DNA from 3 places in the Paenibacillus sp. S33 genome. Region 2 is predicted to be linked to each of the others. Evidence: riboswitches for the same ligand, from Rfam matches in the RefSeq annotation. Region 2 holds a riboswitch; each other region holds the start of a gene.
The links. A riboswitch is a leader RNA that binds a small molecule or an ion and turns the genes downstream of it on or off. The one in region 2 is predicted to bind cyclic di-AMP.
Positions count from the first base shown of each region.

Region 1: it holds a riboswitch for cyclic di-AMP, as region 2 does, so the genes downstream of both, ACWGXJ_RS06845 (hypothetical protein) here and ACWGXJ_RS20035 (TrkH family potassium uptake protein) in region 2, are expected to answer to the same signal.
Region 3: it holds a riboswitch for cyclic di-AMP, as region 2 does, so the genes downstream of both, ACWGXJ_RS00140 (3D domain-containing protein) here and ACWGXJ_RS20035 (TrkH family potassium uptake protein) in region 2, are expected to answer to the same signal.

Region 1 is NZ_JBSIEZ010000001.1:1,453,436-1,463,405, forward strand. Features, by position in the region: gene ACWGXJ_RS06760 (Tex family protein) at 1-294, shown strand, start outside; gene cmpA (cortex morphogenetic protein CmpA) at 400-534, opposite strand; gene ACWGXJ_RS06770 (SprT family protein) at 679-1,203, shown strand; tRNA gene ACWGXJ_RS06775 (tRNA-Asn) at 1,248-1,323, shown strand; tRNA gene ACWGXJ_RS06780 (tRNA-Ser) at 1,325-1,413, shown strand; gene ACWGXJ_RS06785 (Cof-type HAD-IIB family hydrolase) at 1,591-2,466, opposite strand; gene ACWGXJ_RS06790 (DeoR/GlpR family DNA-binding transcription regulator) at 2,536-3,297, opposite strand; tRNA gene ACWGXJ_RS06795 (tRNA-Glu) at 3,542-3,613, shown strand; tRNA gene ACWGXJ_RS06800 (tRNA-Lys) at 3,700-3,775, shown strand; tRNA gene ACWGXJ_RS06805 (tRNA-Leu) at 3,791-3,873, shown strand; gene ACWGXJ_RS06810 (MarR family winged helix-turn-helix transcriptional regulator) at 4,037-4,492, shown strand; gene ACWGXJ_RS06815 (helix-turn-helix domain-containing protein) at 4,678-5,052, shown strand; gene ACWGXJ_RS06820 (helix-turn-helix domain-containing protein) at 5,146-5,529, shown strand; gene ACWGXJ_RS06825 (Rha family transcriptional regulator) at 5,654-5,875, opposite strand; gene ACWGXJ_RS06830 (urease accessory protein UreF) at 6,172-6,909, opposite strand; tRNA gene ACWGXJ_RS06835 (tRNA-Leu) at 7,172-7,254, shown strand; gene ACWGXJ_RS06840 (glutathione peroxidase) at 7,346-7,831, opposite strand; cyclic di-AMP (ydaO/yuaA leader) riboswitch at 8,298-8,465, shown strand; gene ACWGXJ_RS06845 (hypothetical protein) at 8,581-8,976, shown strand; gene ACWGXJ_RS06850 (potassium-transporting ATPase subunit F) at 9,160-9,237, shown strand; gene kdpA (potassium-transporting ATPase subunit KdpA) at 9,389-9,970, shown strand, end outside.
Region 2 is NZ_JBSIEZ010000001.1:4,396,666-4,406,635, forward strand. Features, by position in the region: gene sdhA (succinate dehydrogenase flavoprotein subunit) at 1-70, opposite strand, end outside; gene ACWGXJ_RS20020 (succinate dehydrogenase cytochrome b558 subunit) at 163-837, opposite strand; gene ACWGXJ_RS20025 (LysR family transcriptional regulator) at 1,065-1,970, shown strand; gene ACWGXJ_RS20030 (potassium channel family protein) at 1,976-2,653, opposite strand; gene ACWGXJ_RS20035 (TrkH family potassium uptake protein) at 2,847-4,187, opposite strand; cyclic di-AMP (ydaO/yuaA leader) riboswitch at 4,595-4,747, opposite strand; gene ACWGXJ_RS20040 (CPBP family intramembrane glutamic endopeptidase) at 5,009-6,739, shown strand; gene uvrC (excinuclease ABC subunit UvrC) at 6,708-8,792, opposite strand; gene trxA (thioredoxin) at 8,953-9,270, opposite strand; gene dnaI (primosomal protein DnaI) at 9,396-9,970, opposite strand, start outside.
Region 3 is NZ_JBSIEZ010000001.1:24,994-34,963, reverse strand. Features, by position in the region: gene ACWGXJ_RS00165 (small, acid-soluble spore protein, alpha/beta type) at 113-292, opposite strand; gene veg (biofilm formation stimulator Veg) at 455-736, opposite strand; gene yabG (sporulation peptidase YabG) at 938-1,834, opposite strand; gene rsmA (16S rRNA (adenine(1518)-N(6)/adenine(1519)-N(6))-dimethyltransferase RsmA) at 1,890-2,774, opposite strand; gene rnmV (ribonuclease M5) at 2,782-3,327, opposite strand; gene ACWGXJ_RS00140 (3D domain-containing protein) at 3,474-4,622, opposite strand; cyclic di-AMP (ydaO/yuaA leader) riboswitch at 4,894-5,176, opposite strand; gene ACWGXJ_RS00135 (TatD family hydrolase) at 5,378-6,148, opposite strand; gene ACWGXJ_RS00130 (HD domain-containing protein) at 6,191-7,474, opposite strand; gene ACWGXJ_RS00125 (AbrB/MazE/SpoVT family DNA-binding domain-containing protein) at 7,806-8,060, shown strand; gene rsmI (16S rRNA (cytidine(1402)-2'-O)-methyltransferase) at 8,185-9,066, opposite strand; gene ACWGXJ_RS00115 (tRNA1(Val) (adenine(37)-N6)-methyltransferase) at 9,063-9,818, opposite strand; gene yabA (DNA replication initiation control protein YabA) at 9,909-9,970, opposite strand, start outside.

The sequences.
Region 1 (9,970 bases), 2.9 Mb from region 2:
CTGCCGTTGCCGGTATTCCGCAAGGATGTGCTGAAGATCGAGGATCTGGCACCGGGTATGGAGCTTCAGGGAACCGTCCGCAATGTCATTGATTTCGGCGCGTTTGTCGATATTGGTATTAAAAGTGACGGGTTGGTTCATATTTCACAGCTGCGCAGTGGCTTCGTAAAGCATCCGATGGATGTCGTATCTGTCGGTGATAACGTAACGGTGTGGGTGTTGAATGTTGATTTGAAAAAAGGCAGGGTTGGTCTGACGATGAAACCTCCTGCAGAGGCGCAATCGCAGGCATAATACTTTAAATAAAGCTGTACAACCTTCTTGTGAAGGTATAACAAAAGCCGGAAGCTCCGAACTGTATCGGAGATTCCGGCTTTCATTTTTGGATACCTTTAGCTTTTACCCGTTGTTGGCATCGAACTCCACGCCAGGTGCTTTATGATAAAAAAACCAACAATCGTTCAACAGTTTAATTTGGCGCCGGTCCTTTTTGTAAAAGGCCCGCATGAGCTGGTTGCTGAGCCATTGAGGCAAGCCGATCTCCTCCTCTGCGTTACATCTGTATGTTTAGCATATGGGGTGGGTACCTAAAGTGTGCTTATGAATTGGGGGTTAGACTTCGGTCGTTATTTTATAATATGCTTGTCAGTAAGGAGCAAAGGAGGAGAGACCGTTAGGATGGAGTCCAAGTCCCTGAGCAATTCAATGAACCATTCAATGAGCCGTTCTATGAGTAATGAAGAGCTTCAAGAATGGGTAGAGCGCATTTCGCTGGAGAGCTTCGGCGTGCCGTTTCGACATCAAGCCACCTTTAATGCGCGCTTGTCTTCCACAGGTGGTAGGTATTTCATGAAAAGTCATCATATTGAAATTAATCCACATCAACTCGCAGCTTACGGACGTTCTGAGGTGGAGAAAATTATTAAGCATGAGCTGTGCCATTATCATTTGCATTTGCGCGGGATGGGCTATCAGCATCGAGATGCTGACTTCAAAGCATGGCTGGCCCGTGTAGGAGGAAGCAGGCATTGTCAGACTCTGCCGGGAAGAACGGAACGTAAGCCTCAGCCTTATCGTTACAAGCTAGTATGCGTTTCCTGTAAACAGGAGTATATGCGCAAGCGTAAGATGAATCCTCAGCGGTATCGCTGTGGGAAATGTGGAGGGAAGCTTCGCCTGTTGGCACTTGACGGCACCCCCTGAATCATGGTAAATTAACCATACTGTAAGATAATTTACAGTAATGTTCCCTGATAGCTCAGTTGGTAGAGCACTCGACTGTTAATCGAGTTGTCACAGGTTCGAGTCCTGTTCGGGGAGCCATGGAGAGGTACCCAAGTGGCTATAAGGGGACCCTCTGCTAAGGGGTTAGGCTGCGAAAGCGGTGCGAGGGTTCGAATCCCTCTCTCTCCGTTGGTATTTTAAGTAGAAAAAGGACGCTCGTATGCATTGTAATGATGCTTGCGAGCGTCCTTTTCGTCTATATCTGCTTTGAGAATAACGGTAGACTGAAATCGTTTAAATGGAGAGGGGACGTGCTGCGTACAGCTTGAAGCGGCGTTAGCCTGTCTTGTACACAGCCAATGACGTCTATTTCACGGTGTCAGCCTCGACTGTCTTGAGTATGTTCAACAGAGCATGAGCGACGCCATCTTCCGCATTAGTCAGAGTCACTTGGGAGCAGACAGCCTTGATGTCGTCTTTTGCATTGCCCATGGCAATGCCTGTTCCTGCCATTGTCAGCATGGAGATATCATTGTAGCTGTCCCCAATCGCTACGGCTTCCTGCATGGGAATGCTCAGATGATTCGCTAGATAACGCAATGCATTACCTTTAGACGCATCCCTATGCTCGACTTCAAAGTTACGGTCTGAAGAGATGACCATGTTCAGGCCCTGAAAACCTCGGTAACGCTCACGACCCCGCTCTAATTTGGCTTGATCAAAGGAGAAACAGAGCACGTTATAAATCTCTACATCCAGTGGAATGTCCTCATATGAAGCGATGCGGGTATGTCCGGTCTGTTCATATTGTTTTTCAGCTGCATGTAATAAAGTATCCAGCGAAATATCCGGGTTGGAGCTCAGCAAGCGGTCCATTTCAACAGCAAGCAGCTGATGTCCGTTTTGTGGAGAATAAATAGCGCGGTCTGTCATGACCTCATAGTAAAAGTCGTTGTCATGCAGCCAGCTCAGCACTTCAAACGTTTCACTGCGGCCCATAGGAGTAGAGGTTAACTGACGACGATGCACATCGTGTACGGTTGCACCGTTTGCTCCAATGACTGGAGTTATAAGCTCTGCTTCCTCTAGCTTCGTCCAGGCGTCATAAGCGGCTCTACCAGTGGCAATTGTCACCTGAACGCCTTGCTGCTGTGCTTGGCGTATAGCCTCCGCGTTCACTTTGCTTATTTTTCCTTCCTCGTTCAGCAGTGTTCCATCCATATCAATCGCAAACAGTTTCATTTCTCTCCAGCTCCTGTCTTTTGATATCTCTGTGATAAATCTTGAGTTCTAGCTAAGCAGTTTCATATTTTATGAGGGTACAACAACTTCAACATCATAATGTTGCAAAATTTCCAGCATCGCTGGTTCTGGCAATCTGTCGGTAATCACGATATTAACTTCAGACAGATCGGCAAAACGATATGGAAAATTGATTCCGAATTTCGAATGGTCCGCAAGGATGATCACCTGATCTGCCTGCTTCATCATCTGATGCTTCAGCATACCGTCTTCTTCATGAATCAGGCTTAGTCCGTGGGCAGATATACCACCAATCCCGATAAAGGCTTTGTCTACAAAATAGTGAGACAAAGTGGCGATCACGGAGGAGCCATATACATATCGGTGTTCTTTTTGCAGGCGGCCTCCCAACAGATGTATGGAGACACCGTCTTTTCCAGATAGCACGTCAGCCTGATTGATTGAATTGGTGATGACCGAACATTCCTGCACATTCAGTCTTTCTGCACACGCCTGTACGGTGGTAGAGGAATCCAATATAATACGATCCTTATCTCGTACCATGCTGGCAGCCAGCTGTCCGATCACTTGTTTCTCCTCGGATACAGTAAGTAGTCTTTCGTTATAATTTCCAATTGGATCGTGATGAAGTGTAGGGAGAAGAGCGCCACCGCGGGTGCGAATAATTTTTTGATGTTCTTCAAGTTTTACGAGGTCTCGACGGGCCGTATCTCGTGAAACATTAAAAAATTCACAAATATCATCCACCGAAATACGTTTATGAAGCTGTAAGTAATCAACGATTTTTAACATTCGTTCTTCCTGATACATAGAAAGCTCCTCTGATATATAATTATTTCGGTATCTTGTAAGTGATTATAAGTAAATACAAGTGATATTGCAATCGTTCATCGCTATTTTCAGGATTTTAGTGATTTAAGATAAGGGATTGTAAGTTAATATGCATTTTGTACTTATAAAAACTGCTTTTTTAAAAATTTTAGAAATAAGTATTGCCATTCGTTATTCTATTTGATATACTCTTTCTTGTCGCCAAGTTGGCGCATAATAATAAGGCCCGTTGGTCAAGGGGTTAAGACACCTCCCTTTCACGGAGGTAACAGGGGTTCGAATCCCCTACGGGTCATTGTTGTCTTTATAGACTACATGTTGCATGCTTAAGGGAAATTCCTGAGGTCTGGTCTAATGGCGGACAGCTTGGATGAACAGCATGAGCCATTAGCTCAGTTGGTAGAGCACCTGACTTTTAATCAGGGTGTCGAAGGTTCGAGTCCTTCATGGCTCACCATTTATATTTTGTTATGCGGTCGTGGTGGAATGGCAGACACGCTATCTTGAGGGGGTAGTGAGCGTACGCTCGTGGAGGTTCGAGTCCTCTCGACCGCATCAATGGAATAAACGGAAAAGTCTCTCGCGGTAGAGGCTTTTTTTATTTGTGTAGTGATGTAATAAAGTAATGATTATGATGAAATAATGATTCCATAGTATAATATAATGCCATAATGTTATAGAATGATAAGTATAAACTTATGAAGTGACGGTGAAAAATATGGACACTCAACTGTTAGGAAATATATCAGAAAATATTTTGGGCTTGTTTCCGATTGTGAAGAAGAAATTTTTCACCTACGGTCCGCTCGATTTCCCATTACATTTGTCGCCTAATAACTTTCAGGTATTACTGCTTCTGCGTGAGGTGCGCTTGTCTACGGTATCTGATTTATCCAAACAGCTCAATGTCTCACGTCCGAACATGACTCCTCTTCTGGACAAACTGGTGGAGCATGGGTTGGCTGACCGCCAGTCGTGTGATTCGGATCGCAGAGTCGTGAATGTGGCGATTACACAGGAAGGCGATGCTTTTTGTGAACAGGTATTTCATACCTTCTCCAATAAAATTCAAGAAAGACTGGTGTATCTGCCAGAAGAAGATTTATTGCATCTGAGCGAAACTTTGAATGAATTGAAGCATATCTTACTTAAAATCGACAACGCTGCTACGTGATTAGCGTAAGTGAACTGGCTTAAAGACCGCCCTTTCTTCGGAAAACAGGCGGTTTTTGTTGCGTGTTGTGGTATAATGGAAACCAACATACATAATTCGGTAATTTTAGCATACGTGATCTTTGAAATGAGAACAGAGAACATGATATCGTTATTTGAGAGCCTGCTAGGGAGGAAGGAACTTCTATGCAATCTATTTACCATCGCATTGAGGAACTCATCAAGGAACGGGGAATGACGAAAAAGGCGTTCTGCCAGCAGTTAGGCATTAGTACAGGGAACTTCGGGGATTGGAAAAGAGGAAAAACGACGCCGGGCACGAATAAACTCATTGAAATCGCTTCTTTTTTTGATGCCAGTCTGGATTGGATTATGCTGGGTCGAGATGTACAGGGTGAGGTGCTGAAGGAGTCGCAAGACCCTTATTTTTTTGACGCTTCAGGGCAACTGAATTGCCAGGGGGAACCGCTTAGTGAGGCGGAAAGAAATTTTATACTTGAGTATATTGAATTTACCCGCTTTCGTAAAGAGAAAAACCAGCGCAATTCTACTATGGGGTAATGGTTGCTTAGGATTTGATGAGGATTACTAATGAGTAAGGCTGAAAAATGAAAATTATTTCAGAAAAAGTTACTGTGTCGGAGGGGAAACATTTTGGGAGATCAAACTATTTATCAGCGGATTGAAGCTTTGATTAAGGATCGCGGAATGACCAAGAAGGCATTTTGTGAAAAACTTAAAATCAGTTCAGGGAATCTCGGTGATTGGAGAAGAGGTAAAACAACGCCGGGTACCGCCCATTTGATTCAGATTTCGGACTTTTTTAATGTATCGCTTGATTGGTTAATGAAAGGGATTAAGCCAGGGGAAGGCGTACTTCAGGAGCAGAAGGCTGCTTATTTTTTTGGAGTGATGGGGCCACTGAATTGCCAGGCAGAAGATCTTGAGACGGAAGAACAGAATTTTATTTTAGAATATGTTGAATTTGCGAAATACCGTAAGCAAAAAAGTGAGAAGGATAAAACAAAGCCGGAATAATTTTTTGGCTAAAGATCGTCTGGGTTGAAAACCCGTAAACGAACTGGAGGGGTTCGCTTTACGGGTTTATTTGGTTTCTGGGTGATATGGAATGACCTATATGTAACTGGAATGCTTGTTGGATTTAGAGTGGCGGTGCCTCCTTATAATCGTTATCGTCGATGTTCAGAATTGCAGCAACTTGTTTTCTGTACCTTTGTGCTTTGCGGGTGCCGTGAATCAGATTGGACAAGCGTGAAGGCGGAATATTGTGTGTCTCACAAAATGTTTTCTGATCCAGTCGAAGTTCGACAAGCCGTTGTTTGATGGCCCACCCGAAGGAGGTGACAGGCATTTTGTTGTTCAAGAGAAATCGCCCCTTACGGATTCTTGCGGAATAATTGGTGTGTTATAATAATCATCAGTAAACATGTTAGAATTAACCATCTGAAACTATGATACACTTTTATACGTGTTTTTACAATCGCAAATACGTTATTTTGTTGAATTAATTACTTAATTAAGTGCTAGGTGGTTCTGATAACCCGTCTAGAGTCTACTAATAGTGTGAATTTCGATTATGTGTGAATAAAAAACACTCTGCCACCTGAGGAAAGGGACAGAGTGTTTTTGGTGTTGCTGCCAGATTGGTGAAGCGACGCATCAGGGGGATGCTGGAAGGCGTTTGAATAGACCTGAGGAGGAAAACAGTCTAGGCTCATCCAATTGGCTATTATGGCTCATATAAAGCGGTAGAGTGATGTAGGAGTTGCACCAATGTCTGTGAAGAAAGCGACGCTGAAATGTGGTTGGCTCAGGTTCGTTAAGCTTCTTCCATGCGGAGAGCAGCTCGCTGGTCATACGCTCCATAAAAGGGTTCTTTTCCTCATAGGGAGGATTGAGTAGTTTGAAGGCATCTTCCACACAGAAGGACACCGCTGCGCCAAGATAGCCGTGCATGGTCTGTTCTACATCGTTTCCGAGGAGGAAGTTAATCCAGGTGTGAACGGTAGCGAGTGTGCCAATTGCATTGTATTGAATGAGTATAGATTCCAACTGGTCAAATTCAAGCCAAGGATAAAGAGCCTTAGCGAGCTTAAGTAGACGCTGACCGGATAGACGCAACTCCTTCACATGCTGCAAGGAGGGACGTTGGGTATGCAGCATCTTATCAATGAGAGCGATTCGCCAACCGTCATTCTGCTGGATGGCGACATACAGACTTTTGATAGCCATGCCGTCAACGGTTGTAAATTGAGGATACAAATCATCCAGCATGTAATGTTCCAGATCTTGTAGACTGTTCAAATGTCCGTTGCGGAATAGTTTCTCCAGTCCGTTAAAACGGGTGAAGCCACCAACAGGTAGGGAAGGGTCCAACAATAATGCATAGTTCAGCAAACGGTTGCCTTTATGCAGGGCGGTTCGCCTCCTCGAAGTGAATCCTTATGTTATATTATTTCACTCTTTACTTAGGGATAACGAAAAAATTCGAAATGTATGTAATATATTTTTACATTTTAGTAGCCCTTTTGTCAAATTAAATATTATTATCGCTCATATATGTTAGGTAAAATAACATATAAAATAATTATTATATTTGTGTTTACAAATAGTTGATGAGAGAGTATAATAAATCTGTTGCCTCAATACATTATGATTTGCGGTCGTGGTGGAATGGCAGACACGCTATCTTGAGGGGGTAGTGGGCGTACGCCCGTGGAGGTTCGAGTCCTCTCGACCGCATTATATGCAAGACCTAGTTGAAAAAGCATCCTGACACGGTTTACGTGAAGGGATGCTTTTTTTGTTTTAATAACTGTGATAAAGAAGAATATCAGTTTTGCTGCAAAAGCTTCTCTATATCTCCCGCCAGCTTATCTGGAGTGGTTTGCGGTGCATAGCGCTTAAATACGTTACCTTCTCGTGTAATTAAGAATTTAGTAAAATTCCATTTGATCGCTTTGGACCCTAATACCCCCGGAGCTGTTTGGGTCAGGTAGCGAAATAAGGGGTGCGCTTGATCGCCATTGACATCTGTCTTGGCGAACATCGGAAAGGTAACACCATAATTGATCTGGCAAAACTCGGAAATCTCCTCGCTGGAACCTGGCTCTTGTTTGGCGAATTGGTTGCTGGGAAATCCTAAAATTTCGAGCCCCAGTTCATGGTACTGGTCATATAGCTCTTGTAACGCTTTGTATTGGGGGGTTAACCCGCATTTGCTGGCTGTGTTCACAATAAGCAGAACATTCCCTTTATATGTGGATAACGGAATTGGTTTCCCTTGCAGGGTTTGCGCATCATATTCATAAACGGTCATAGTATCTCTCCTTATTCAATATTCAGCAATTAAATTGTAAGCAATTCAAAGTAAGGTTGCAAGTCTGGAAAAGCTGTATTAAGCCTTTAGCCGCTGTAAAATCGTATTTTGTTCAAAACAGTAAATCGCATTGCAAATGGAGCGAATTAAGGTGTTTCTTCTTATAAAAGCGGGTTCAATCGGTGTTTAGCTGGTACATATAGCGTATTTTCTTCTCTTTTTACAAAAAAAGGCCAAAAACGCTCTACCCTACGCCAATATTGACATGCTTGTCATTTTCGAAAAGGGATGAAAAACAGAGATTGAGTGAGCTGTGAGAAGCATAGTTGCATTGTAAGCGTTATTATTAATCTTCTATGCTCTAAAGGCCGATTTATAACCCCGCAGTTGAGCTTTACAGTCTTCCATGCGCGGGTGTATGATTCAAGACGTAATTTCAAATTAACTTGAATGAAGCAACAACGAAATGTCTATAGCGCTGAATTTTGCAGTTGCAAAAGCGGGGGAACCAATCGAGACTGTACGGCTTGCCGTGGGTCTCATGGGGTGAATTTTCCGGTCAAGTGCCAGAAATAGGGCGACTCTCACGTCCGAATCCGACAGCTAACCTCGTAAGCGTACAGGGAGAGGCAACAAACCGCCGTGTGCAGCCATGGTTTATTTTATCATGGATATGTCAGAAGCCGGAGGAAAGCCTTTTTCCTTCGGCTTCTTTTTGTTGTCTTTTTATACCGGGAGAGGAGCTACTGATGGAAGGTCGGTTAATTATTGTCACTGCACCGAATGAAGCGGGCAGAAGTTTTGTGAAATTGCTTATTTTCAAAAAATTGGCGTTTGCAGTTCTGACGAATAGCGCCCAGGAGGAACGACAGCTCAAAAAAATGGGTGTGGAGCACATTGTCCGCATCAATACCATGCAAGCGGGAAAATGGAATTTTCCAAAAAAAGAAATTGGTAGTGTGTATTTGTTCGAGAACAGCTTGAATCTGACTTGCCGTTTCCTGCAAATATGTCGGCCGCTAACATCGGAATCGATCTATGTTATTACGCACGGCTGTAATCCACAAGGAATTTATCGAGGATTGGGAGCGGACCATGTGATCTACACATTGAACGGAGAGGTGGGTTTTCTGCTGAACGGATAAGCACTTATAACATAGTTGTTTTATGATTTTATGATGAAATAAGAATGGCGATCTGAGGACCGATACGGAGGGTATGAACATGATGGATATATACATGCTGCTCGTCATGGCTGTGAGTTATGGAGTGATACTGCTGTTTGTACGCTGGTGTGATGCGCAGACCTCTAAAGGAGGACGAAGAGGATGATCGTTATACTTGGGCTTACGGCTATTGTGTTTATGTATTTAATCTACGCACTCCTGAACCCTGAAAAGTTCTAGTCACTGGTAGGGATAGAGCGGGCGGGAACAACAGATCTGAACATTAAAGCATCATAGGTAGCAGGTTTTCGCAAACGTGTGCACACAATTGGTGCTCTGGAAGCAGGCCTGTTGTTCCAAACGCAGGAGCATTTTGAAGGAGGAATAAAGGATGGAGCTGCTTCAAATTGGAATTGTGATCGTTATATTGCTGCTCTTGGTAAAGCCAATGGGTACATATATGTATCATGTATTCTCGAATGAACCCAATCGGACGGATCGGATTTTTGGCAGAACAGAAAAGCTGATTTATAAGGTAGTAGGCTTGAAGAAAGTGGAGAGCATGCGTTGGACTACGTATGTTATGAGTTTCATTGCTACGAACGCCGTGCTTGTGGCAATCAGCTACTTGCTGTTGCGTTTACAGGGAATGCTTCCCGGTAATCCGGCTGGAAACAGTAATATGGAAGCATCACTAGCTTTTAATACGGTAATCAGCTTTATGACGAATACGAATCTCCAACATTATAGCGGAGAAAGCGGGCTTACGTATCTGACACAGATGGCGTTCGTCACGATGATGATGTTCACTTCGGCTGCTTCCGGTTTTGCGGTTGCTGCGGCTTTTATGAGAGGATTGACGCGGCGCGGTGAAGGAATGGGCAATTTCTTTCAAGATTTTATTAAAGCCATTATAAGAATTTTCCTGCCGCTGGCCTTTGTGCTTACGCTGGTGCTGGTTGGATTGAAGGTA
Region 2 (9,970 bases):
CTGCCGCCTTGATCGTAGCCATTAGACCTGCCAGACCGCCGCCCACGACAATAATGTTGGATGCTGCCATTTCTGCTCACTCCTTTTTTTAGGATTTTAACCAAATCCCCTTTTACGTTTGAAAATAGAATCTCAACACGATGTATAATTGATATGAGTCGTTTATAGTAGCTGTTTAAAAGCGCCGCATTGCACCAAGGCAGTTGCCGTTTCCTGAAATTCCGCACTGCGGAATGCAAGCAGGGAAGCGATGAAGCCGATAGACACCACCACGAACAGGGTCATACAGATATAAGAAGATACTTTTTGCGCACGTGGTCCCACGGTAATCCCCCAACTGACCATAAATGCCCACAGTCCGTTAGCAAAGTGAAAGGATGCCGAAACGACACTGATTAAATACAAAATGAAATAAACCGGGTTCGTCACGATGCCATGCATGACTCCGCCTAGCTCCTCATGGGTTACATTACCCAGAGCCACCTGAAAGCGCGTGTCGTATACGTGCCAGATAATAAACACAAACGTAATGACGCCGGAAATACGCTGGAACAGAAAGCGCCAGTTACGTGAATAGCCGAATCTTTTGACATTCGGGTCAGCCTGATAAGCAATATACAAGCCATAAATTCCGTGGAACAGTAATGGCAAGTAGATGAATAACGTTTCTAGCACAATAACCAGTGGCAAACCATTCAGGAAGGCCACGCTGCGATTAAATCCTTCCTTGCCGCCCTCCACCGCTGTGAAGTTCGTCACCAAATGCTCAACAAAAAATAGAGCCAGCGGAATGACGCCAAGAAGCGAATGCAGCTTTCTGGAATAAAATCCTCTCATCTAGGTCATGCTCCCTTCTCCCAATAATAGCGTTTTCAATAGTAATATAACATATAAATTGACAGTTTCCGACAGGAAATGTCCAACAAGGTGTCCCTTTATAAGGAAAAACAAAAGTGTGAACATCTTGTGTCGCTTTCATGTTACTCCTTTTCGGCTTATAATGGAATTGCAATATACGTATTAATTATTATGTCTTTTTTGCATATAGAGAGGAAGTGGATGATTTGTTTGAGGATTTGAACGCTTTTGCCGTCATTGTCGAGCAGTCCAGCCTGAATAAAGCCTCCAAACTGCTGAATCTGTCCCAACCTGCCCTGTCTCGCAAAATTGCGAAGCTGGAGGAAGAGCTGGGTGTGAATCTTTTTGATCGTCGGGGCAAACGGCTCGAAATTACGTCCACTGGCCGATTTGTTTATACATTCGCGCTAGAGCAACGGCAACGACAGCTTCGCTTCTTACAAAAGCTGTCCCAGCACAAAAATGAAGCCCAGAGTATGCTTACACTCGGGGCTAGTCTCACGACACTCCAAACGACGCTACCTACCCTCGTCGAAGCTTTCATGAGCAAGCATCCTCAAACCGAGCTAAAGCTGCTCACCGGTAAAACCCATGAAATCGTCGCCTTTGTACGTGACAAAAAAGCAGACGCCGGTATTGTCGGGTCTGCCATTCATGAAGCCGGACTGCGTTGCATTCCGCTATTTGATGATCATTTGGAGCTCGTTGTTCCCATTGGACATGAATTAACCGTCAAGACAGGAACGGCCTCGATGAAAGATCTGCAAGGATTGCCGATGATTATTTTCTCCAAAGGAACCTGGTACCGCAGTCTGACGGATGACTTGTTCCAGCGCAGCGGCATCATGCCGGATATCCGCATGGAAATCGACTCCTTCGAGGCAATTGTACGCCTGCTTCCAACCTGTAAGGCTTCTGCCTTACTACCCAAATCCTATTTGCGCAGCGAACTATTACGGGATAATGGACTCACTGCATTATACTTGCCCGATTTGAAGGAGACACGCCGAACGACCTCCCTCATTTACTCGGAGACGACCGATCTCGGTCCGACAGCACGACGCTGGATTAGCGAGACACGTGCGTCGTTTGCAGGCTACCGTATGGTGTAGAGGGTTTAATCCTCTTCATTAACATTAACAACCTCATCCTCAAAGCGACCGATATTGTCATTCGAGCCGATGATGACCATAATATCGTCTGATTTTAGCCGATCCATAGCCGTCGGTGCGATCAGGATACCGTTCGCCGTATGAAGCGCCACGACGCTACAACCAAAGCGGGTACGGGCATTTAGCTCTGCTAGCGTTTTGCCATTCAGACATGCAGGTACATTGAGTTCCACAATACTGTATTCCTTAGACAACTCTAAATAATCGAGCAAATTAGGCGTGACTAGCTGGTGAGCCACCCGGATACCCATATCCCGTTCTGGATAAATAATCCGGTCCACACCGAGCTTTTCTAACGCACGCCCGTGCAGCACAGATATGGCTTTGGCTACAACTTTTTTCACACCCAGCTCCTTCAGCAAAATGGCGGTGAGGATGCTTACCTGAATGTCATCACCAATAGCAACAATGCCACAATCGAAATTACGGATGCCCAGTGATCGCAAAGAGTCTTCATCGGTAGCGTCCGCCACGACAGTATGTGTCAACATCTCACTCATACTGTCCACAACATCCTCATTCCGGTCAATGCCTAGCACCTCGCACCCCATATCCACCAATTGCAAAGCCAGGCTTGAGCCAAACCGCCCCAAGCCAATAACTACAAACTGCTGCGTTTTCATATCTACTCGAAAACTCCCTTATCTGAATCAATTTCATAAATGAGGATTTTGCACAAATCCCATAAGCGACTTCCAATGAAGAAGATATAGAACGAAATGGTTTAGTTCGTCTATATCTTGACTTCGAAGCGACTGGTATCGAATTTTGCAAAATCCTGAAATGATTAAACCAACGAAATGTATATGAAATGATTCATCCTATAATCATTTTGCCTTCCGGATGACGATACAATTCTTTACCCTTTTTCGGCCCCAGTGCATAAGCTAGCGTGAGTGGCCCCAGTCTACCTGCAAACATCGTCAGGGTAATCACCAGCTTGCCTATGACTGTTAAATCAGGTGTAAGCCCCATCGACAGCCCCACCGTACCAAACGCAGACACCGTCTCAAACAAGATCATCAGAAAATGATGATCTTCGGTTGCCGACAAAATCATGGTCACCCCGATCACGAACAGCAACCCCAGCAGTGTAATGGTCAAAGCCTTGTAAATTCGTCCCTGCGCAAGTCGGTACTTGAACAGCACAATATCTTCCCGCCCCCGCAGCATCGAAATCACTGCTCCAATGAGCAGGGCGAATGTTGTGGTCTTAATCCCGCCTCCAGTGGAGCCAGGGGAAGCCCCAATAAACATGAGTATGATGATAAAAAACTGCGTAGCCTGCCGCAAGCCTGCGATGTCCAGCGTATTGGCACCTGCGGTACGGGGGGTAACGGACTGGAATAAAGATCCCAGTAGCTTACCACCCCAATCAAGCGAGCCAAGAGTCTTTGGATTCGTAAACTCAAATACAAAAATCACGAGCGTGCCGACTACAATCATAGCGCCCGTCATGCTGAGTACCACCTTGGTATGCAAGGACAGTCTCTTGCGCTTGCGATATTCTGCCAGGTCTGACATCACTACAAAACCAATGCCGCCAGAAATAATTAGAAACATTGCGGTAAAATTAACAATCGGATCATATACATAACCTGTCAAGCTGCGAAATTCACCGAATAAATCAAAACCAGCATTGTTAAACATGGAGATGGCATGCCAGATTCCAAAATAAATCGCCCTGCCTACGGGCATATCAAAGGACCAGCGAACCGAGAATATCGTAGCACATACGCCTTCAATAACCAGTGAGTACAGCAATACCTTACGGATTAACCCGACAATTCCCTCTACAGAAGTCTGATTCATCGCTTCCTGCAAAATGAGGCGCTCCCGCAAGGAAATCCGACGTTTGAACACCAGCGCGATCAAGGTAGCCATAGTCATAAAGCCGAGACCGCCAATCTGAATGAGTGCAGCGATGACGACTTGACCAAAGGTTGTGAAAAAGGTCCCTGTATCCTTAACGACAAGCCCGGTTACACAGGTCGCAGAGGCGGCAGTAAACAAAGCGTCTATAAACGCAAGTGGCTTTCCTGTTGTATTGGAGACCGGCAGCATTAACAATAAACTACCTATTAGAATGATAATGGCAAAGCCCGCAACGAATATCTGCGGTGGAGAAAGCCGGAGCCAGCTTGCATTGGGATTCATCTATTCATCACTTCTCTCCTAATCCTTAAAACTATAAATCAGTGATTTAATACGGTGTAAGCTCGCTACGCGTTCCATTTGATCTTTCGATCGTCGTTGCCCCTGAATTTTTTGATTTTTCCAAACCTTAGTTAACTGTAATTAGCATTCCCTGAATACAGGAAGAATGCATGTCAAGCACTACTCGGCTCCTGTGCTATTGGCGGGCAGTAGCGAAGGGGGCAGAATTGTTCTGAAGAAGCGAAGCGTTTGCCTTTATCTCCGGATTTTAACCATTAAAGGGGGTATACAATCAAAAAATCCGGGGATAACAGCAATCGGAAGAATAATCTGCACCCGCAGCGGTCTAACCAATCCAAACACTTTTATACGCACAAAAAAAGACACCGGAAAACCGAGTGCCTGACTTGGTTCCTGCTCATAGCCTACGAGGTTAGCTGACGGATTCGGGCAGCACAGTATGCCCTATTTACACTTCCGATCCAGCAGGATCGGTTGTAAAATTCACCCCAGTAACATGGTTCCCCCGTTTTCCCATAGAAATTCGGCTCAACTGTATATCATTACCTATGTATTTCATAGGCATTGCCTCAAGATTATAATCCTTCTATATCCAGATCACAAAACCGATTTCGCCGAAAAAACGTGAAATTGGCTTTATTTTGCGAATGGGCATCGTTTAATCGCAGCTTATCTAATTTTATTGGAACTTTAAAGTGCTTTCACTCTATTTTCATGAATATCGCTTGTCTGTTGGCGGGAACCTGTGCAGTATGATATCTTTAATGGATGTTCTTATTTACAGATTAAGGAGGAAACTCATGAATCCTATCGGGAAACCGGTCGTGCTCACGGCCAACTTCAAAAAATTAGGCTTGCTGGGCGGGATTGGCCTGATTTGCTTTTTTATCTTTCAATTGCTTATTCCCTCGCTTAGCAATCCGAGTCCAGAATCAGTAATGAACGCAAAGGTCATCAGCAAACAAGAAGCGGTCATACACGCATTGGACTTCGCCCGCTCCGAGCTGGGCTATACTGAATCACAGCCTGAGGAGCCTGTCGTGACCTATCAGGCCGAAACAGATTTGTACGGTTATTTATCTAGAGAAAAACTACTTCAACAGTACGACCGTACATGGAAAAAAAGTTACCCTTACGAAACCTTTCGGGTCGATCTGCCTGAATCCTCAGCGAAGAGTAAACTGCAAATTCATGTGGATTTATCCACTGGCAAGGTCGTTAGCTTTAAACGGATCACCTTCAGCACCAATTACACACAGGCTGATATTTCTACGGATGAACAAGCACGTAACAGGCTTGTACGTGTGGCTGAGGACGGCATGACGCTCGAAGCCAAGGAGCAGGCGGCCGCAGTATGGGTCAAGCGCTTTGGCTTTAAGCCGTCGGATTTGAAGCTTGCGACCACTGAACAAGAAGGCGGATTAAAGTATACCGTAGACGATAAAAAAATCGGCGCCTCGGTACTTACACTGGCTTTTACTTTTGAAGAAGGTGATGTTCGCTCCTTCACCCAAAGCTTTTCGGCCCCGTCGTCCTATACCGATTATATCGAAAAGCAAACATTTTGGGCGAATTTGATGACCTATGCGGGTTATGCCCTATTTAGCTTTGTACTGGGTGTACTTGCCATTGTGTATGCGTCACTCACCCGACGACATACTTCATTTGTACGCGGCATTGTTCTATCCGTTGTATACTTTATTGCTAGTATAGCTGGGACCATGAACATGCTGCCTTTATTGCAAGCAGAAGCAGGCGGTAAGGGCATGCTTATATTTCTTATGGTTTTCCAGATTGGTGTTACCTTTTTCATGGCTGTAGCGCTCTACTTCTCCTTGGTCGGCGGTGACGGGCTTATGCGTCAGGTTGGACTGAATGCATGGCCGCGTGCGAAAGAGCCGGGCTACGGGCTGTATGTGCTTCGCAGTATGTATGTTGGCTACTTGTGGGCCTTTATTTTGCTCGGGGTACAATCCATTTTGTTCTTTATACTGGAGCGCACATTTAATACATTCTCCACCACAGATGCCACGCAATCCCCTTACAATATGGCTTATCCATGGCTACTGCCGATTATGGCCTGGATGGCAGGTATTGGAGAAGAGACTGTCTACCGTCTGTTTGGTATTCCGATGGTCAAAAAAATAGTAAAAAATACTTTTGTTGCTTGTCTGATCACCACGCTGATTTGGGCACTGGGACATACACTTTATCCAATCTATCCGGTGATTTCCAGACCTATTGAGCTGACTTTTCTTGGTTTGCTGTTCAGTTTTGTGTTTCTGCGTTACGGCTTTATTGCCGCCATGTTCAGCCACGTTATTTTTGACAGCATTCTAATGGGACTTAGTGTGATGAGTCTGGGAGACACTGTGAATGTGAGCGCTGGTCTATTCTGGATCTTACTTCCAGCCATCGTGGGTTACATCATTTATTGGTTTAGTCCTAAAAAGCCAAATCGAATTATGTTTGAACCTATAAAAAAAGAGGAGCCGTATTCTACGACTCCTCCTCCCGAAGGGCAGCTATAATCTGACGCGCAAGCTTATCCCCAATAGAGAGAGGCCGGAAGTCTTCGACACTGGCCTCTCTTATTTTTTTGAGCGATCCAAAATGCTTAAGCAGTAACTTACGCCGTTTCTCGCCGATGCCTGGAATAGAGTCCAGCCGGGAAGTTACCATAGATTTGCCGCGTTGCTCGCGGTGGAACGTAATGGCAAAACGGTGAACCTCGTCCTGAATCCGTTGCAGCAGATAAAATTCTTCGCTATTGCGTGCAAGTGTCACGGCCTCAGAGGACTCTCCCACTAATAGTTGGGAAGTTCTATGTTTGGCATCCTTCACCAGACCACACACAGGAATGAACAAACCCAGCTCATTTTGCAATACATCGGTCGCCGCCTTAATTTGTCCACGTCCACCATCGACAACGATCAAGTCGGGACGTTCCAAATTTTCCTTAAGCACACGTTCATATCTACGTCGGATAACCTCACGCATTGTTTCATAATCATCGGGTCCCTGCACAGAACGGATTTTATATTTTCGATACTCCTTCTTGGCAGGCTTGCCATCAATAAACACGATCATGGCTGAGACTGGATCGGAACCCTGGATGTTGGAGTTATCAAACGCCTCCACCCGGTGCAAGCTATCCAGTCCAATGGCACGCCCGAGATTGCTTGCAGCTTTGGATGTCCGTTCCTCATCCCGCTCGATCAGCTTAAACTTCTCATCCAAAGCAACACGTGCATTTTCCGTCGCCATGCCTGTCATTTGCTTTTTCAGTCCACGCTGCGGTACAAGTACCTTTACATCCAACCATTCAGCCAGAGCGAGAGCCGCCGTACTCGGGTCCTCCAGTCCACCGGATAGTTGGGTTTCTGTTTCCTTTACTCCGGTATCTTGGTCACCAACTTGGTCTTGATTTGTTGCTCCTGCATAAGTTGCCCGTTCTTCAGCCACCAGCAATGAGTCAGCAGAAGGCTCTGTCTCCGTTTGTATCGCTTTCTCATCTGTCTGTCCGGTAGCATCGGTTGTAGCTGCACTGTGGAGTACAGTTTCTGCCGCAACCGGTTGATCGACATTGACCTGTTCCGCCTGCATCAGCTTAGGAGAATCTGGAAGCAATATTTCTTGCGGCACTGCCGGGTTGTCACTATAATATTGCGTCACATAGGACATAAAATCACTGTAAGCTTCACCGTAGAAAGGAAAAGTCGACATATGGCGCTCGATCATTTTACCTTTGCGGACATATAGGATTTGTACACACATCCAGCCCTTATCTACTGAAAAACCGAATACATCTCGATCCTTCGCATCCGATGTGGTGATTTTCTGCTTTTCCATCATCGCGTCGATACTGATAATCTGATCTCGCAGCTCCTTGGCCCGCTCAAAATACAATTCCTCTGCGGCCTCCTGCATTTTACGCTGAAGATCCTTTTTAATTTCCTCATGTCCCCCGCTTAAAAAGGAACCAATCTCCTGACCAATCTGGTCATACGTTTCCTTCTCGACCTCTTTCACACAAGGCCCCAAACATTGATGCATGTGATAATACAGGCACACTTCCTTGGGCATTACACCACACTTGCGTAACGGATACATACGATCCAGCAGCTTCTTCGTCTGATGTGCTGCGTAGGAATTCGGATATGGTCCAAAATATTTTGCTTTATCTTTCAGAACGCGACGGGTCACCTCCAGCTTGGGGTGTGCCTCGTTCGTAATTTTCAAATACGGAAAGGTTTTATCATCCTTCAACAGCACGTTATAACGTGGCTGGTACTTTTTAATCAGGTTGCACTCCAATATGAGCGCCTCCATATTACTTCCTGTAACGATATATTCAAAATCACGGATATCGGAAACCAATCGCTGCGTCTTGCCGTTATGGCTACCTGTAAAATAGGAACGGACCCGGTTTTTCAACACTTTGGCCTTGCCGACATAAATAATGGTGCCTTCGCTATTCTTCATCAGGTAACAGCCTGATGCATCCGGCAGTAACGCTAATTTGTGCCGTATGTTCTCCAGCGCCTTCTCCTGATTCTGCAAGTCCTCCGCATAAGGTTTCATTCGCCCGGTTCCTCCTTCCATTCTTAATAATTACTCAACTAACTATTTATAATATATAGGAATAGTACACAAAAACGCCCCCGGTATTTACAACCGGAGGCATTGACCTTTCATGGCCGCTCCACCAAGCCCCCGCGGGAGCATGGGTCACATGCGATGATTATTGGTGTTTAGTAAGCATGCTTTTCAGTGCTTCTTTGGAGTTCAGACCTACCACTTTATCGACAGGCTGTCCGTCTTTGAAGACGATCAGGGTAGGAATACTCATCACGCCGAAACGGGAAGCAGACTCTGGATTTTCATCCACGTTCACCTTCGCGATTTTGACGCTGTCGCCAACTTCTGTGGACAGATCCTCCAGAATAGGAGCGATCATTTTGCAAGGACCGCACCATGGCGCCCAAAAATCAACCAAAACGGTTCCTGTGCCTTCGACTTCTGCGTTGAAGGATTGATCGGACACGTTAACAATTGCCATTGTATGTTCCTCCTTTATAGAAAAGTCAAGATTATTATAACCTGTAATGTCTGTTTCGACACCTTTTAATTATATCACAATAGTCTTTTAATTGTAAGATATCAAAATAGCAGACGGAAAAACGCTTACCCCCGCTGATTTTTTCCCTTTACGGTAATGACATCTACAAAAGGACGAATCCGGTCCATCAAGCGTTGTCCTTTGTACATTTCCTCTCCGTCCTTGCTCGTGAAGCTGAGATGCTTCTCCAGCCCCTGCAATGAGTAATTGGAAGTATAAAAGGTCGGTTTGCGATTCATTCGGTAATTCAGTATGGAGCCCATCACATGGTCCCGTACCCACGGGCTTAAATTTTCAGCACCAATATCGTCAAATACGAGCAGATCACAATTTTTGAGCATTTCGGTCGTTTCCTTCAGCTTCTGCCCGTCCTGAATCATGGACTTTAAGTCCTCCACAAAATCAGGCATATACACGATCACACCGTTCAGACCCGACAGGGCCAGCTCGTGCAATAGATAGCCCATCAAAAAAGTTTTACCCGTACCAAATGTACCTTCCAGATACAGTCCTTTTTTGGATAGACCCTGACTTTTCGTTTCTTCAATGTAACGGAATAGCTGTGTGACGGCAGGCATACGTTGTGAATCTTTGCGCGCAATTTCAAGAGCGTTATATCCCTCCAGAAGGGCGCGTTCAT
Region 3 (9,970 bases), 4.4 Mb from region 2:
ACAGCTTAACATATTATATCAGACTCAGCGTGTCAAGTCATGAGGTTCAAAAAAGCGGAGATGACCCGGTCTAATCCCGGATATCCCCGCTTTTCATCAGCACCACCGATAGCTACGATTTGCGGGAAGCTGCCTGCTCGGCAAGTTGGATAGCCCGCTTGACCATATTGCCCGCATCCTTGGCTTTAATGCCTCCCCAGCCTTCTTCCTTGACCGTGTCGTAAAATCCAAGATCTTTGGCCAGCTCGTACTTTAGCTCCTCCGACATGACACTCCGTCTTCTTCGGCTCATACATACGCCTCCTTCGGCAATGGAATAAGGAAGATCATTCCCGGCTTAGTATGTACAGAGATGTCATGCTTCATCCTGCTCTGTATATACAAAACGGCCCCGTCATTTGAAATGACGAAGCCGTCGTTAAACCTGCAAAGCTGGTATAAATCACGAAATCAATTAAGGTGTTTCAAAATATTCGACTACACTTGTATGGGAGTCGGGATCATATACGCTGACTTCTACCGACTCGGTAAGAATGTCAGCATAGCTGTAGGAGACACGTTTAAACGTCTGTTGCTCCTGATCCAGCTTGACGATAAAAACAGAAGGGTACGTTTCTTCCAAGACACCAGTTCGTTCGACGGTCTTACGGCGTCCGCCGTTAGCCCGCAGCAAAATTTTTTGCCCTACATGTGCGTCGAGACTGCGTTTGATTTCCAACAGCGTATTTTTAGCCATTGCCTAACGACCACCTCTTTCCTTGTCCATTATAACGAATTTTAGAGGGATTGTCAAATCAAGCTAAATATTATAACAACACGAAAAATAAGTTGTCAATTTAATTTTTTGCGAACAGGAATAATTTATATAAAAAATGACAAAAAGCCTCTGAAAGCAGAGGCTTTTTGTTCAGGTTAATCCTATTGGCACATTTGAATCCTAGATTGCGGAAGGCGTTACTTTAAGCGTTGATAAATTTTCAAGCTTCGGCAGGCCGATGCGATAGCTTCCCCTAGTTTCAATTCCACCCACTCCGCGACTGCCACTGATTGTCTGGTGAAACAGGTCCCCCATGTTGACCGTATCACGGATCGAAGTAAAGGCCGCCTTGGCAGCCACGTAAACGGGGTCCAGCGCGTGAATCAGGATACGCCCTGGTGAGCTGGCGAAGTTTGCTCCCGCACGTAGTAGCGCCTCAAAATGGGACTGGCACGCTCCCGCTACAATCGTCAGCGAATCCAGATGACGTTCATATTGTCTTGCTACCTGAATTGCCGCCACAAAATTTTGCGAATTTTTATAACTTTTCAAGCTGTACAAATCGTAAGGCTGTGGCTGCTTCAGCACACCGTCATGTCCGGTAATGACTACGATATCCGGACGGATACGAGGAAGCAGTCGGTACAACGTGTCCGCCATTGCCGATTCGTGAACGTGATGTCCCTCTGCAGGAACACGGAGCTGTTCATATAAACTGAGACATTTTTTCAGATAGCTGGGATCTCCATCCAGGTGAAGAACCTTTCCCGGCATTTCAAAATACGTTGACTCAACCGGATCACTCCAGTCCCCTACCAGAGCTGCCTGACTACGAGCAGCTTGCTGCTGGCGTGCCCGTTGCAACAGATTAAGAGACTCACCAGCCTTAATGTGGGCCTGCTGAGTCTTACCGCTAATCTGGTCTGCAGGCACTCTGACCAGATCGTTCACCGGGGAATCGGCCAGCAGCCGAAATTCTATTCCCTTAATGATCGCTTTATCCCGCTGGATGTCCTCAACACGAAACGTGACATCTCCACCGTACGATTTCCGAACGACCAAGTCTCCTAAACTCATCACACTGTATCACCCCTCCTATATCGTATGGGTGAATGCACAGTTTGGTTCCAGCTTAGGATATACCTGCCTCCAACAGCACAGCGCTGAGACGCGCAAATTCCTCAATACTTAGCGTTTCTCCTCGACGGGAGGGTTCAATACCAGCTTGTTGCAACAGCGGCTCCAGCGTGTCCCTGTTCTCTTTGGTGAAGAAACGGCTTTTTAAGTTATTGGAAATGGTTTTACGACGCTGGGCAAAAGCAGCATGAACCACTTCAAAGAAGTGCTTCTCATCCACCACTTCCACCGGAGGGGCTTCCCGTACACGCAGCCGGATGACTGCAGACTCCACATTTGGCTGGGGAATAAATACTGTATTCGGCACAGTGCAGACTAATTCAGGTTCGCTGTAATATTGCACTGCAATGCTCAGACTGCCGTAATCCTTCGTTCCAGGAGACGCAGCCATGCGCTCAGCCACTTCTTTTTGGATCATAACGACGATATTCTCCAGAGGGAGCTTGTCCTCCAGCAGCCTCATCAGAATCGGTGTAGTAACATAGTACGGCAGATTAGCCACGACACTTACTTTACTCACGTCTGCAAAATCGGCTGCGAACACCTCTCGCAAATCCAGCTTCAGCACGTCTCCATGACGTACCTTCACATGCTCGTAAGGGGCCAACACCTCTTCGAGAATTGGCAGCAGCCGCTGGTCAATCTCGACAGCGGTAACTGCCTTAGCCGATTGCGCCAGCTTCTCGGTCAAAGCGCCAATCCCAGGACCGATCTCAAGTGCACCCTTCGTCTCATCCAATCCGGCAGCATTTACAATCTTATTGAGAATATTTTGATCAATCAGGAAATTTTGTCCCAAACTCTTTTTGAACGAAAAACCGTGCCGTTGAATAATTTCCTTCGTACGCCGCGGTGTTGCTATATCTTGAATCCCTGTCATACGGACATCACAATCCTTCACTTTCAATTTGTGCCAGCGCCCCGGCAAATTCCTCGCGGCTGATCTGAAATACAGAGAGCCGTTTATGTAGCTGCTTTCCGTTACAATAACCAATACCCAGCACATTCCCTAAGGCCATACGGCGTGCAGCAGCATTGGGATGGGTGATGAGTCCAGCATCAATCAGGTCCGCCCACTCAATCAGCGGGTCGGCGCCTTCCACTGTCGTATGGACCCGTGCAAGAGCGTGTCTGATCGCTTCTGGCGAGGCATTCTCCACGCCAATATCTCCTTTACGCGTCGCTTCTGCCTCGGGTATAAAGGCCTGCTTGCAGCCGGGTACCTTGGAAGCGATAATCTTACGGATGCGCTCCCCTGCATGATCGGGATCGGTTAAAATGATGACCCCCCGCCGCTCCTGCGCCAATGCAATTTTACGCAGCGTCATTTTATTAATGGCGGAGCCGCCAGTTTCTATCGTATCCGCTTCAACAGCGCGGCGAATGGCCACCGTATCATCCCGGCCCTCTACCACGATCACTTCCTTGATCATTTGCGTTTCCCTCCACTGCTACACAGCAAGCTATATTTATCTTTCCCTGCTTTTGAAAACAAAATAAGAAGAGGATATCCTCTTCTTAGCATGGCATAACTATGTTGTTAATACTATCGCATTGCCCTCAACATACACAACCTGTTTTAGTTGATTTCAGGCTTTACCGGTCCGATAACATATACGGTTTTACCGTGCTTACGACCAAATTGGTTGGCTCGGCTCAAACTCTCATAATACACATCGATTTTGTGGCCTTTAATCGCGCCACCGGTATCCTCCGCACGACGGAAGCCCACCCCTTCGATGTACACCCACCAGCCGATTGGAATTATACTCGGATCGACCGCGATGGTGCGTCCTTCCGTGACACGTGCGCCGGATGCAGTACGTGTACCGATACCTGGCTCCTGTGAGGAATACGCCGTCATGGAGACATTTTGTAAAACTTTGCTATATTTAAAATTTACGCCTGCTTTACGGACAGCACTGCCTGAACTAACCGTTGTTGCCTTAACCGCATCATTGGGACCGACGGAAGCAGCAAGAACGACCGGTTTTTTCTTCGTTCCTACCGCAATGACTTTATCCACACGGTTCTGTGCAACTTCCTTGTTAACCAGCTGTTTGGATACCAACTTTCCATCATGATATACCTTTTGAACGTGCTGGACGACCACACCCGATTTGCCGCTTTGAATGACCCGATTATCGCCTTTATAAAGACTCGGATCGGCCGTTTTGATGACCTGATAAGGCACCTGTTTTTTCTGTTCGACCTGCTGTTTCTTCACACGGACGATTTTTATGTCCATGTTAGACGAAACAGAGGCATCCAACGCAGGATAAACTTTATCCGTTGATGATAATTTATAGCCCGAGGTACGAATGGCACCTTCTACTGTATTTTCTGTTGTGTACAGCTTTTTCGTCTCATTGCCTGAAGATACTTTAACCTGATTGGCACGTTTAATGACTACGCGATCGCCATCCTGTATTGCTCCATTTAGCGGCATGGAAACTGTATCATGCGGCTGAAGTGAAATGGAATGCTCGCTCAGCAAATCTTGAAGCTTGGATTCCCGGGTTTCTACCGCAGACGCCTTGCCATCGATGACAAAAAAGACTTGTTTTTTAGATTGCGTGTACATCAGAATTGAAATCATAATCGTTAGCGCGATTAGAAAAATAGCAACCAAAGCAGCCTGGCGCACATTCTCTTGCTTCCAACGCAATACGTAAGACATGCTGGATGAGCGTGACTCATGGGTATCCTTTTTTTGGAAAATGCCCATTTCCTCCGTCCTCCTTACATAGCCCGCCGTCTGGAGTAAGACATAGTTGAGATTTGACGTGACTATAACAGATTTTCTACAAGACAAGCCCAAACTACGACTGTCCTGCACCATGTACCCGTCTTCGCGGCATGCTGTCCTCCCCTGTTTAACCACAGTATGATGACAGATTTTCTTTTATTCACAACAAAAAAAGCCAGAGAAAGAGACTAGAGAGCTCTTTCGTGGCTTCCGGCATGTGTGAATATGCGGGAAAACTCATGCACGAGATGGCTTCTCTCTTGTTACGCTTACGGGGTTAGCTGTCGGGTTCGGACGTAGAGAGTCGCCCTAGCTTGGGTCAACCGCTCATGGCGGTCGCCTTCACATTCACCCCGAAGACCCAGAAAGAAATCGAAATACGGCTCCTCCACCTGTTCAATCCCATCCGGGAAAAGAATTTAGGTCGAGCCGGCTGGCGGAAGAGACGTTCCCTTCTTGCACATACGCCGGACATACTGTAAGCCATATCGGTTCCCCCGTTCCCTGTAAAAGGGACTCAGCGAGACTGGTTCATGAAATGACTTGTTGATGTTTACATTCAAACAACAATTCACTGAAAAGATGATATCCTGTTTCTATGCATGTTGTAAAGCAGGTTTCAAGTACATTTTTTAAAATATTCGGTTAAAATATTGTAATATTCTCGAGTTTCCTGCAACAAATTCATGATTAGCTTCGTCTATCTCTTTATTTTGATCGATTTCTTCACTTTTTCATTGAATGTCAAATCGTTCCAGGGCATTTCGGGTCGTTATTGACACTAATTCCTCCACTGTAATCCCTTTGATTTGGGCTGCAGCCTCTGCTACCAGTCTCACATGTGCAGACTCATTTCGCTTCCCACGAAACGGATGAGGTGTCAGATAGGGAGCATCAGTTTCAATGAGCAGACGGTCCAGCGGCACCTGTGCGAGCACCTCTTTGGGCTGCTTGGCATTTTTGAACGTTATTGGACCACCGAAGGAAAGGTGAAATCCCATATCCAGCACCATTTTGGCTGTCTCCCAGCTACCCGAAAAGGAGTGCATGACTCCACCAATCTCACTCGCTTTTTCCTCGCGCAAAATCTTAACAATATCTTCATGGGCATCCCGGTTATGAATAACAATGGGCATCTTGAGCTCACGAGCCAGACCAATTTGATTTCGAAACACCCGCTGCTGCACATCCTTCGGTGATGTATCCCAATAATAATCCAGACCGATCTCCCCGATGGCTACAACCTTTTTATGACTGCATAACGATGCAATCCATTCTAGATCGCCCTCCTGCATTGTAATAGCATCCTGTGGGTGCCATCCAACTGCCGCATAAATAAAATCATACGTCTCGGCCAATTTCATGGTGGATGGAATGGTCTCACGATTAAATCCGATATTGATCATCCGCGTTACTCCTGATTCGACAGCACGTGCTATAACTTCTTCACGATCTTCGTCAAATTGTGGCGCATCCAAGTGAGTATGAGTGTCGAATAAATCCAAGGTTTACATCTCCTTTTTTTACTTACATTTCTATATAGTTGTCTATTCTTTGACAAAATAATTCCTTATTTCGGCAGGAAGCCTGTCTTTTACCGCGTTCAATTTATTCTGGGGAAAATACATATGATATTTCCCTCGGTGAATACCACTTATTGAGCGCACAATTTCCGAAACTTCGGATATTTCACTCACCTCGCCCTGACGTCCAAGCAGTAAAATCTGGTTGTCCGTCGAGCCACCCTGCCGAAACACATCATAAGGAAGATCTGTCGGAAAATCAATTTCAAAATCATATTCAGGGTGCAAACCAGCCTCTTTCAAAGCTTCTCGAATACTGTCAATGGTATCTGTATCCATATTTTCAATCTCTACATATTTATACAATCTACGGTCCATAAACCGGCTGCTCAAATCACTTAAAATCTCGTCCTTTTCTCGTTTCCACTGGCTAAATACGGTCTGGATTAATGACTCGTCGAGCATCAGATATTGCTCTACTGTAAGATCTCCTTTCAACAGATCCGGCAACGGGTCCAGCAGAAATCCAAACTCATATCCGTTTTTAAACAATTCCTTTGCTCGCTTGAAAATTTTACGTAAAAGGATTTCCGAGCTGCGTGTTACAGGATGAAAATAAATTTGCCAATACATCTGGTAGCGTGACATTAAATAATCTTCTACTGCATGCATACCTGATTCCTTCACAACAATTCTCCCATTATGAGGACGCAGCAGTCGTAAAATACGATCCAAATCAATCGTGCCGTAGTTGACGCCTGTCGAGTGAGCATCCCGCAACAAATAATCCATACGATCGGCATCTAGCGGACTGGTTACCAGGTTGACAACAATCGGTTTATCATACGTTTTGGCTATAACCGCAGCCACCTTTTGTGGAAGCTGCTCGTCGACTTGTCGTAGCACGGCGTTGATCTTCGTGTCTCCCAGTACAATGCGGCATGTCCAATCCTCATGGTTCATATGAAAGGCTTCCTCAATTGAATGAGAAAATGGGCCGTGCCCCACATCATGCAATAGAGCTGCACACAGAGCAACCAACCTTTCCTCCTTCGGCCAATCCGGGAAATCTCCACGTTCAAATTGAGAAATAATACTTCTCGTAATCTCATATACGCCCAATGAGTGTGAAAACCGGCTATGCTCCGCTCCATGAAACGTAAGATACGACGTGCCTAACTGCCGTATGCGCCGTAAACGTTGGAACTCCGGCGTGTTGATCAACCGCCATATCACAGTATCCTGAACATGGATGTAATTATGTACCGGGTCTTTAAAAACTTTTTCTTCACTGAGTGGCTGGTGCAAGATATCAGCTCCTTTAATATTCGGAATAATGGATTAAAATACAATAAAATCCTAAATGGTTTCCCTCATTCGACATTCTTTGTCGTAATATGTCGAATTATAGTTTTTCGACATTTCCAAATCGACAAACTGAATAAATCATCAATGAGATAAGGCAATACACACAAGTAAAGCTCTTTAATCTAAATACTTTTGCATAATCAGACTGTTACTACATTTTTAAGGTTGACTGTTTTGGGAATCGTTGGTATAGTAAATATCAGAAAAGAGAAAATTTTGTCGAATCATGACACTTATATTATTTTAAACGGCGAGAGGAGCCTGATTTATTATGATGAAATCCACTGGTATTGTAAGAAAAGTTGACGAGCTCGGACGTGTTGTTATTCCAATCGAATTGCGCCGTACCCTGGGAATCGGAGAGAAAGACGCTTTGGAAATTTATGTTGATGGCGAACGCATCATGCTTAAAAAATACGAGCCAGCTTGTATCTTCTGCGGCAATGCTGAGAACGTAATTTACTTCAAAGGAAAAATTGTTTGCCAAGATTGCATTTCTGAAATCCCAACACCTGTGACAAACTGAGAATTTTAGTATATAATAGACTTATCAGATATTGTTAATTCTAACCTTTTTCATATATACTCCTTGTTGCCTTCCACGGTTTGAACCCAACCGTTGGAAGGCCCTTTTTTGTTTAGGCAGATATTCATAAGAGTGCGTTGTAAACATCTCTCTTGGAGATTGAACGATCTGTGGCTGTACGCTTCATTGCATCCTTGCGTGTGAGTCCCTCTGCCTCATAATGTGCGACGTGGGACTCCAACGTTAAAGACTGCCACCATGCCTGACGTTCCTGTTCCTCTTCCTCTTCGTCTTTCCCTTCAACCACCAGACAATATTCACCAATCGGTGGATTCTCCTCTAGTTTAGCAAGGCATTGCTCCACGGTTCCCCGCACCCATTCCTCATGCAGCTTGGTCAGCTCACGCGCAAGCACCACTTTGCGTGAACCTAATGTTTCCTTCAACACCATCAATGTCTTCACAATACGATGAGGCGATTCATAAAAAATAATTGTGCCGTGAGATACCTGAAACGATAGCAACAGCTTCTCTAGGTCCTTTTTCTCCCGTGGTGGAAAGCCAGCGAAGGTGAACCTTTCTGTATCCAGTCCTGAGGCAATTAAAGCCGATAGTGCCGCATTTGCTCCTGGGATAGGAATGACGCTAATCTCCGCTTCCAGTGCCAGTTTGACCAGATCCGAACCAGGGTCAGAAATGGCTGGTAGACCTGCATCGCTAACCAGTGCCAAATTTTTTCCTTCTATTATATAACGTATCAGTTCAGGCCCGCTAGCAGCCTTATTATGTTCATGATAACTGAAGAGCATATCCGGTGTAATTTCGAAATGAGTGAGCAGTTTGCGTGTCTGCCGTGTATCTTCAGCAGCGATAATACTACATGATTTTAAGGTGTTAATCGCCCTAAAGGTCATATCGTCCAGATTTCCAATAGGTGTCGCAACAAGATACAACTTTCCCCGTTCTTCTTCACTGGTACTAAAGCTTTTTTGTACAGCTGCTTTCACACAGAATCCCCCTTGCTTACTTCTCCATAGATATCTCTTATTTCCTGAGTATAATTCCCATTTTCCTGATATACAATGAGCGGAGGCAACAAACGAACCTCCGGTTTGCCGTCACGTAATGCTTCAACCAGGACCATATTGGCTTCCATATGAACTCTTGGGTGAACAAAACGTATTCGTTTGGGTTCCAAACTATGTTTACGCATCAAGGTTATAATCTCACCCAGCCGCTGCGGGCGATGAACCATAGATACCTTTCCCCCATTACGTACAAGCCGGGTGGATGCCTGAATGACTTCTTCCAGTGTGCAGTTCACTTCATGACGGGCAATTGCCTGGTGAGGATTCAGCTTGATATCGCTACCATTTAGCGGCATATAGGGGGGATTCACAGTAATCGCATCATAAACACCATGCCCCGTGGTGTGAACCAGCTCACGTAGGTCCCCTTCCCGAATCTGGATTGCTGCTTCTAATCCATTCAAGCTGACACTACGTCTAGCCATATCTGCCAAACGTGGTTGAATCTCAATTCCTTCAATAGACGCCTTTGTTCGTGTCGTTAGCAACAGCGGGACAACCCCATTGCCAGTACACAGATCCAGAATCTTTCCACGCTGCGGAATACCGGCAAAACGTGCCAGCAAGACCGCGTCCATTGAGAAACTGAATACTTCATCACTTTGGATAATGCGCAAATTATGTGAAAGCAGATCATCAATTCGTTCCGACTTCTTTTCATTTTCGTACATAGTGCTCTCCCATCTTTTATAACCAAAATCGCTTTTCACTCATACTTCCTTACAAAAAAGCCGTAGGCATCTTGCTCCTACGGCTTGTTTTTATTTATTCAAAAATGACAGACAGAAGAGGCAATCGCCTTCCGTTCGCAAATGTCCGTAAT